2 regions of the Streptomyces sp. NPDC006487 genome follow, and region 2 is predicted to be linked to the other one. Evidence: riboswitches for the same ligand, from Rfam matches in the RefSeq annotation. Region 2 holds a riboswitch; the other holds the start of a gene.
What was found. Region 2 has a riboswitch for cyclic di-AMP ahead of ACFYM0_RS17080 (M23 family metallopeptidase). Riboswitches for the same ligand answer to the same signal wherever they lie in the genome.
Positions count from the first base shown of each region.

Region 1 (4,380 bases), on a different contig from region 2:
ATGGCGGCCGGGCTCGCCGTCCTGTCCGTCATGGAGGACGAGCAGGTGGTGGCGGGCGCCCGCGCGATGGGCGACCTGCTGCGCGGCCGGCTCGCCGCGCTCGTGGACGAGTACGAACTGCTCCACGAGGTACGGGGGCGCGGGCTGATGATCGGCATCGAATTCGGCCGGCCGTCCTCGCTGGGGCTGCGGAGCCGCTGGAGCATGCTGCAGGCGGCGCGCAAGGGCCTGTTCGCGCAGATGGTGGTGGTACCGCTGCTGCAGAAGCACCGGATCCTCACGCAGGTCTCCGGCGACCACCTGGAGGTGATCAAGCTGATCCCGCCCCTGATCGTGAACGAGGCGGACGTCGACCGGTTCGTCGGCGCCTTCCGCGCGGTCATGGACGAGGCCCACGGAGGCGGCGCGCTGATGTGGGACTTCGGCCGGACACTGGTGAGGCAGGCCGTCGCGAACCGCTGACGGCCCACCTCGTGGGGCGTCAGTCCAGCAGCCGGCCCCGGAGCCTGTCGAGGGTCTCGGGCGTGAGCCCGAGGCCCTCGGCGAGGTAGCGCTCCACCCCGCCCCACTCCTCGTCGATGGTGTCGAAGGCCGTGGTCAGATACGGGGCGCGGGCGTCGAAGAGCGGGGCGAGCAGCTCCATCACCTCGGGGGCGCGGGCTTCGGGGGAGTCGCTGCCCCGGCGGACCCGGTAGCGGTTGTGCGGGGCGTTCGACTCCAGGTAGTCCGCGAGGATCGCCTCCCGCTCGACGCCCAGCGCGAGCAGGGTGACGGCGATCGACAGGCCGGCCCGGTCCTTCCCGGCGGCGCAGTGCATCAGCGCCGGGACGCTGTCCTCGGCGAGCGCGTGCACGACCCGGCTGTGCTCGGCGGTACGGGTCCGGATCATCGTCCGGTACGAACGGGACATCCGCGCGGCGGCCTTGCCCTCGCCCAGGATCTCGCGGAGCTGCGCCAGGTCCCCGTCGCGGACCATCTTCCAGAACTCGCTTCCGTCGGCCGGATCCGACAGCGGAATGTTGACGTTGAGCACCCCGGGCAGTTCGACGTCCGCCCCCTCCAGCGCGTGGTCGGCGCCGTTGCGGAAGTCGAAGACGGTGTGCAGTCCGAGCGACCCGAGGAATTCCGCATCGCTTTCGGTGGCATGCGCCAGATGTCCGCTTCGGAACAGTCGTCCCGACTTGACCCTTCGCCCCTCCGTGGTCGGCAAGCCGCCCACGTCGCGGAAGTTGCGCACTCCGGTCAGTGCCGCTTCGGGCGCTGCCGGATCGGTGTGGGCGCTCTGGGGTATCTGCTGGGTCACAGGGGCTCCTCCGTGTCGTCCGTGCGGTCGTCGCCGCTCTTCGTTGCTCGCCGTCGCCCGTGTCCGAATTACGCCACTTGAGGCCAACTTGCCATAGCGAGAGGCGAGATCGGACACGTCCCCGTGAGCCAGATCATACGGTGACCGTGAGTGTCTGATCGCGAATGGCGAATTCCCCTGTCCGGACGGCTGTTGGGCGAGGGGAATGGACACAGGGTGACCGTAATTCCGTCGGTCCATCATCACTGGGAATCCATCGGGGAATTCGGGACTTGTTCCTTGCGGCCGGGCTCGATTACCTTCGCGATCGATCCGGATGGACCGCCTAATCCTGCCGCCGTCCGGAAACCGCACCCGACTATTCACGCGCGCGGCAGGAGCGGGGGAACCAGGTAAGCCGCTGTTCCGGAGCTCCTTCGGGATCTTTACAACGGGACAGCTCGGGGTGAAGCCGTGCATGTGCTGTTCACCGGTACATACACCGCCGGACATCTCCAGTCCGAACCCGACAGCTCACCTCGCAGGCGTCGGAGAGGAATTCGCCATGTCCGGAACGGGTAAGCACCGCCGTCCCAAGTCCCGCTCGATATCCCGTGGGTTCGCCGTCGCGGGCACCGGTGGCGCGGCCCTCGCGCTTCCGCTGCTCGGCGCCACCGGCGCCCATGCCGCGGGTGTCCCGGCCGCGGCGCCCGCCGCCGCTCCGGTCCAGGCTCCGCAGGCCGTGGCCTTCCGGGCCGCGGCCGCGCCCGCCGCCGTGCAGGCCGCCCCCACCGTCTACACCGTCGTGCCGGGCGACTACCTCTCCAAGATCGCCGAGCGCCAGCACCTCGCCGGTGGCTGGGAGCAGCTCTACGCGGACAACCTCGAGGCCGTCGGCACCGACCCGTCGCTGATCCACCCGGGCCTCGAGCTCACGCTCGGCGCGAAGGGCGCGGCTCCGGCCGCGGCGGCCGAGTCCGCGCCGGCCGAAACGCCGAAGCCGGCCAAGAAGTCCGCTTACTCCGCTTCTTCCGGTTCATCGGATTCCTCCGGCTCCGCTGCTTCGGATGATTCTGCCGGTTCGTCGGATTCCTCCGAAGAGGCCGTGCCCGCCGCCAAGGTGCCCGCCAAGCAGCAGGGCGGCTCCGCGCCGACCGGCTTCGTCGCCCCGGTCAGCGGCGGCCCGTCCACCGCCTACAAGACCGCCGGCTCCATGTGGTCCAGCGGCTACCACACCGGTGTCGACTTCACCGCGAGCACCGGCACCACCGTCAAGGCGGTCGGCGCCGGCACCGTGGTCTCCGCCGGCTGGGGCGGTGCGTACGGCAACGAGGTCGTGATCCGGCACGAGGACGGCAATTACAGCCAGTACGCGCACCTCTCCCAGCTCTCCGTCTCGACCGGGCAGAGCGTCAGCGCCGGGCAGACCCTGGGCCTCTCCGGTGCCACGGGCAACGTGACCGGCCCGCACCTGCACTTCGAGATCCGCACCGGTCCCTCGTACGGCTCGGACATCGACCCGCTGGCCTACCTGCGGTCCAAGGGCGTCAGCATCTGAATCCGAGGCGCTGTCGGAGGTGCCGGTTAGGCTGCCCGTTCCGACAGGGGACGGGACGGTCATGGCATGAAGGTCAGCGCCGGGGAGCTCAACCGCTCCACGCTCGCACGGCAGTTGCTGCTGGGGCGCGAGGCGATGGACGTGGGCGACGCGGTGCGCCGGGTGGTCGCCCTGCAGGCGCAGCACGCCGCCTCGCCGTACCTCGCGCTGTGGAACCGGCTCGCCGGCTTCGACCCGGCAGACCTCGACGCCGCCTTCACGGGGCGCGAGGTCGTCAAGTCGACGTTGATGCGGCTGACCCTGCACGCCGTGCACGCCGAGGACTACCCGGCCTTCCGGGAGGCCGTGCAGCCCTCCGTACGGGCCGCCCGGCTCGGGACCCGTTTCACGGACTCCGGGCTGACGGCCGCGGACGCCGACCTCCTCGTGCCGCAGCTGCTGGACTTCGCCGACCGGCCCCGTACGACGGCGGAGTGCGAGGACTGGCTCGGACAGCGGCTGGGAGTGGCGCCGCGGCCCGGAGCCTGGTGGGGGCTGCGGCAGTACGCACCGCTGCTGCACGCGCCCACCGCCGCGCCGTGGTCGTTCGGGGAGCGGCCGTCCTACGTCGCGCCCCCGTGCCGGCCGCGCACCGTACCGGCGGACCCGGAGGCGGCGGAGGAATCCCTGCGGACGCTGGTCCTGCGCTACCTGGAGGGGTTCGGGCCGGCGTCGGCGGCGGACGTGGCGCAGTTCTCCCTGGTCCAGCGGGTCAGGGTCCGCCAGGCGCTGCGGGCGCTGGAGCTCTCCGGGAGGCTCGACCGGCTGGAGGGGCCGGACGGGGAGGAGCTGTTCGACGTCCGGGGCGCACCGCGCCCGGCGCAGGACACGCCGGCGCCGCCCCGGCTGATGGCCATGTGGGACAGCGTGCTGCTCGCGTACTCCGACCGGAGCCGCATCGTCCCGCCGCAGTACCGCAAGCTCGTCGCGCGGATGAACGGCGACACCCTGGCGACCCTGCTGGTCGACGGGCACGTCGCCGGGGTGTGGCGCCCGGCCGGGCCCGGCGGCGGGATCGAGGCGACCGCCTTCCACTCCCTGCCGGAGGAGGTCTGGGAGGCGCTCGCGGGCGAGGCCCGGGCGCTGACGGCCTTCCTGGCCGACCGCGAACCGGAGGTCTACCGGCGGTACGGCCACTGGTGGAGCAAACTGCCGAGCGCCGAGACCCGGTTGCTCGTCTGAGCCGTGGGGCCGGGACCGGAGGGGGGTCCCGGTCCCACCTTTCTTATTCCCCGCACGGGGGGTGGTGAAGATCACGGTCCGTAAGGCCCTGGCTACGGTCGCGTAGGTCATGATCCGCGGTGAAGTATGGGGTCCCGTGGCAGCGACGACGACATCCAAGACCAAGACCATTGGCTCGTACGCGGCGCTCGGGGACAGTTTCACCGAGGGCGTGGGGGACCCGGGACCGGGGGGCACCTTCCTCGGCTGGGCGGACCGGCTGGCCGTCCTCCTGGCCGACCGGCGCGAGGAGCGACACGAAGAATCAGGGGCGTCCGGC
Region 1 is NZ_JBIAHN010000003.1:169,273-173,652, reverse strand. Features, by position in the region: gene ACFYM0_RS05985 (aspartate aminotransferase family protein) at 1-462, shown strand, start outside; gene ACFYM0_RS05980 (tyrosine-protein phosphatase) at 482-1,303, opposite strand; cyclic di-AMP (ydaO/yuaA leader) riboswitch at 1,649-1,843, shown strand; gene ACFYM0_RS05975 (LysM peptidoglycan-binding domain-containing M23 family metallopeptidase) at 1,848-2,840, shown strand; gene ACFYM0_RS05970 (winged helix DNA-binding domain-containing protein) at 2,907-4,061, shown strand; gene ACFYM0_RS05965 (SGNH/GDSL hydrolase family protein) at 4,171-4,380, shown strand, end outside.
Region 1: it holds a riboswitch for cyclic di-AMP, as region 2 does, so the genes downstream of both, ACFYM0_RS05975 (LysM peptidoglycan-binding domain-containing M23 family metallopeptidase) here and ACFYM0_RS17080 (M23 family metallopeptidase) in region 2, are expected to answer to the same signal.

Region 2 (4,380 bases):
CCCGTCAACGCCGCCTCCATGCTGGCGGTTCTGGGCCTGGGTGCCCAGGGCGGCGAGGAGATCGTCCTCTCCTCCGAGGCCGACGGCGCCGAGGCCGCGCTCGACCGCCTCGCGAAGCTGGTCGCCGAGGGGCTCGAGGAGCTTCCCGAGACCGTCTGACCCTTCGGGTTCGACCCGCGGGACTCGCAGACTCGCAGGACTTGCACGGCGAAGCCGTTGCCCCCGACCGCCAGGGTCGGGAGCAACGGCTTCGCTGCGTTTCGCGCGGGAATCGGGAATCCGGCCGGCCCGCGGGTTCATCGGTTCGTCCGTGCGGGCGGAAATTCGGAAATGCGCACACCAATATTCCGGCACACCGAATCCGGCGGACCCGAATCCGGTGGACCAGATTCCAGTGGATCCAATTCCGGTGGACCCGATTTCGGTGGACCCGATTTCGGCGGCAGAACAAAGCGCAGGGCGCAGGGCGTCAATCACCCGCCCGGATATCCCACCTTTGTATACGGGGTTTGTTAATGCGGAACGCTTGCCGTGTTTACGGCAGGTTGCAAAGTCCTCACGCGCAGCCGATGAGCCCCCGCCGCCCGGTCCACGTGCACCGCGGTCAGCGCCCGGGCCCGCTCGGCGTCGCCCCGGGCCACCGCGTCCACGATCGCGCCGTGCTCCGCCCAGGACTCCACGGGCCGCACCGGGGCCTCCACCACGTACATCCACGCCACCTTGTGGCGCATCTGGGTGAGCAGTGCGATCAGCCCGGGGCTGCCCGAGGCCTGGGAGAGCGTCTCGTGGAACCAGCCGCCCAGGGAGCGCAGGTCCTCCCCCTGCCCCCTCCTGGCCCGCTCCTGGCCCAGCCTGACCAGGCCGCGCAGCACCTTGAGGTGAGCCTCGCTGCGCCGTCTGGCCGCCCGGGCGGCCGCGAGGGGCTCCAGGAGCATCCGCAGCTCCAGGAGGTCGGCCGCCTCCTGTTCGGTCGGCTCGGCCACGCAGGCGCCGGCGTGCCGCCTGGTGGTCACGAACCCCTCGGACTCCAGCGTGCGCAGCGCCTCGCGCACCGGGACGCGCGAGACTCCGTACCGGCGGGCCAGCACTTCCTCGGTCAGCCGGCCGCCGGGCCCGAACACCCCGGAGACGATGTCTTCGCGGATCGCTGTGCATACCGTGTGCGCGGGAATACGCAAGACCGGACCTCCGCCTTTTTCGTATGGCTGTGCGCGTCGCAACTCTATTGCAACACACGATAATTTCCGAGAGCGGCCGGAAATACGAAACATTCACACGGCGCGGAGCACGAAGCCCTCGGCGAGAAGGCCGCGGCGAGATGCACGAAGGCCCCGGCTCGAAGAGAGCCGGGGCCTTCGCGGAAGACGTGCGGTGGGGCGAGCCGGTCAGACGGTGACGCCGTGCGAGCGCAGGTACGTGACCGGGTTGATGTCCGAACCGTAGTCGGCGCCGGTGCGGGCCTCGAAGTGCAGGTGCGGGCCGCTGGAGTTGCCGGTGGAGCCCGACAGGCCGATCTTCTGGCCCGGGGTGACCTGCTGGCCGACGGAGACGCTCAGCGAGGACATGTGGCCGTACTGGGTGTACGTGCCGTCGGCGTGCTTGATGACGACGTTGTTGCCGTAGGCGCCGCCGTAGCCCGCCTCGACCACGGTGCCGAGGCCCACGGCGTGCACCTCGGTGCCGGAGGCGGCGTGGAAGTCGATGCCGGTGTGGCTGCCGGAGGACCACATGCCGCCACCCGCGTGGTACTGGGTGCTGACGTAGGTGTTGTCGAGCGGCGACACGAAGGTGTTGAGGCGCTTGCGCTCCTCTTCGCGGGCGGCGCGCTCGGCGGCCTCGCGCTCGGCCTTGGCCTGCGCTTCGGCCTTCGCCTTGGCCTCGGCGGCCCGCTGCCGTGCGTCGGCCTCGGCCTGCGCCTTGGCGGCGGCGGCATCGGCCGCGCGCTGCTGGGACTGGGCCTGGGCCTCGACGTCACCGGCGAGCTCGTCGGCCACGACGATGGTGTTGAGGGCGCCGGTGTCCTCGACGGAGGGGGAATGGTCCGCGGCGAACGCGGGACCGGCCAGGGAGCCTACGACGCCGGTGGCGGCGAGGGCGGCTATGCCGGCGTAGCCGGCGGTCCTGCGGCTCATACGGCTCGAACCACGGTGCTTGCCGGCGGCACTACTGCCAAACGCCATGAAGGGGCTGATCCTTTCCTTCCCTCTCGCCTACCGGGTTAGCTGACGGGTTCGGAGCAGGAAGGTCTCCTACGGGCCCCCTCTTGCGAGGCGGTCCGATTCACCCCAGGGACACAAGTGGGTCCCCGGCTCCCCAGGCTCGCGCCTGACGGGGACTCGGCGATCGCTGTCCGGTGCCGCGGACGCGGCGGTTACAACTGACGAACAGCACGGCCGACGCTAGGCGGATCATCAGCCAATCACCAAACAGACACGCCCTTTTGTTGCGTACGCCACACCGCATACAAGCAACCACAGCACTAAACGGACAATGCAGACGAAAGGAGCCCTGGCGGACAATCCACCAGGGCTCCTTGCCCGAGACCCATGTACGGGAGGTCAGTTGGCGACCCGCCGGCAGTCAACGGACGGTCAGTTGGTGACCACGGTCACTTCGCCGATCCCGAGGGCCCGCACCGGCTCCTCGATCTGCGAGGCGTCACCGACCAGCACGGTGACCAGCCGGTCCACCGGGAAGGCGCTGACGACCGCCGAAGTGGCCTCAACGGTCCCGGTTTCGGCGAGCCGCGCGTACAACTGCGCCTGGTAGTCGTCCGGGAGCTCCTGCTCCACCTGGTCGGCGAGCGTGCCCGCGACGGAGGCCGCCGTCTCGAACTTCAGCGGGGCCACCCCCACCAAGTTCTGCACGGCCACGTCCCGTTCGGCGTCGGTCAGGCCGCCCGCCGCGAGGGTGCGCAGCACCGTCCAGAGGTCGTCCAGGGCCGGGCCGGTGTTCGGGGTGTCCACCGAGCCGCTGATGGCGAGCATCGAGGCGCCCTTGCCGTCGGCGGTGGAGCGCAGCACCTGGCCGAAGGCGCGCACGCCGTACGTGTACCCCTTCTCCTCGCGCAGCACCTTGTCCAGCCGGGAGGTGAGGGTGCCGCCCAGGCAGTACGTGCCGAGCACCTGGGGTGCCCAGACCCGGTCGTGCCGGTCGGCGCCGATGCGGCCGATCAGCAACTGCGTCTGGACCGCGCCGGGCCGGTCCACGATGACCACGCGGCCCGTGTCGTCGGCGGTGATCGGCGGGACCGGGCGCGGGGCGGTGGTGTCACCGGTCCACGCGCCCAGGGTGTCGGCCAGGACGGCGTCCAGGTCGATTCCGGTCAGATCGCCGACGACCACCGCGGTGGCGGTCGCGGGGCGCACGTGGGCCTCGTAGAAGGCGCGTACGGCCGCGGAGTCGATGCGGGCGACCGTCTCCTCGGTGCCCTGGCGCGGGCGGGACATCCGCAGGGAGGCCGGGAAGAGCTCCTTCGAGAGCTGCTTGGCGGCGCGGCGCTGCGGGTTGGCGCTCTCGTGCGGGATCTCGTCGAGCCGGTTGCGCACCAGCCGGTCGACCTCGGCGTCGGCGAAGGCCGGCGCGCGCAGCGCCTCGGCGACCAGGCCCAGCGCCTTGTGCAGGCGGGAGGCCGGGACCTCCAGGGAGACCCGCAGGCCGGGGTGGTCGGCATGTGCGTCGAGGGTGGCGCCGCAGCGCTCCAGTTCGGCGGCGAAATCCTCCGCGGAGCGCTTGTCGGTGCCCTCGGACAGGGCGCGGACCATGATCGTGGCCACTCCGTCGAGGCCCTCGGGCTCCGCGTCGAGCGGGGCCGCGAGGTTGATCTCGACCGCGACCACCTGCTGGCCCGGCCGGTGGCAGCGCAGCAGGGTCAGGCCGTTGGCCAGTGCCCCGCGCTCGGGGGCCGGGAAGGCCCACGGCTGCGGCTCGCCGGCCTCGGGGCGCGGGTGGAAGGTCATCGTGACGGCTGCGGTGTCGCTCACTGCTCCGCCCCCTCGTTCTCGTCGCTCGCGTCGGTCTCTTCGATGTCATCCGCGGCGATGGGCTCGTAGACGAGCACCGCGCGGTTGTCGGGGCGCAGTCGGGCCGCGGCCACGGCCTGCACCTCCTCGGCGGTGATGTCGAGGACGCGCTGGACGGCGGTCAGGGCGAGCTGCGGGTCGCCGAACAGCACCGCGAAGCGGCACAGTTCGTCGGCGCGGCCCGCCACCGTGCTCAGCCGGTCCAGCCACTCGCGCTCCAGCTGGGCCTGCGCGCGCTCCATCTCCTCGGCCGTCGGGCCCTCGGCGGCGAACCGCGCGAGCTCCTCGTCGACGGCCGCCTCGATGGCGGTCACCTCGACCCCGCTGGAGGTCTTGACGTCCAGCCAGCCCAGCGAGG
Region 2 is NZ_JBIAHN010000009.1:72,861-77,240, reverse strand. Features, by position in the region: gene ACFYM0_RS17090 (HPr family phosphocarrier protein) at 1-159, shown strand, start outside; gene ACFYM0_RS17085 (GntR family transcriptional regulator) at 513-1,178, opposite strand; gene ACFYM0_RS17080 (M23 family metallopeptidase) at 1,386-2,180, opposite strand; cyclic di-AMP (ydaO/yuaA leader) riboswitch at 2,193-2,352, opposite strand; gene ACFYM0_RS17075 (M16 family metallopeptidase) at 2,592-3,959, opposite strand; gene ACFYM0_RS17070 (M16 family metallopeptidase) at 3,980-4,380, opposite strand, start outside.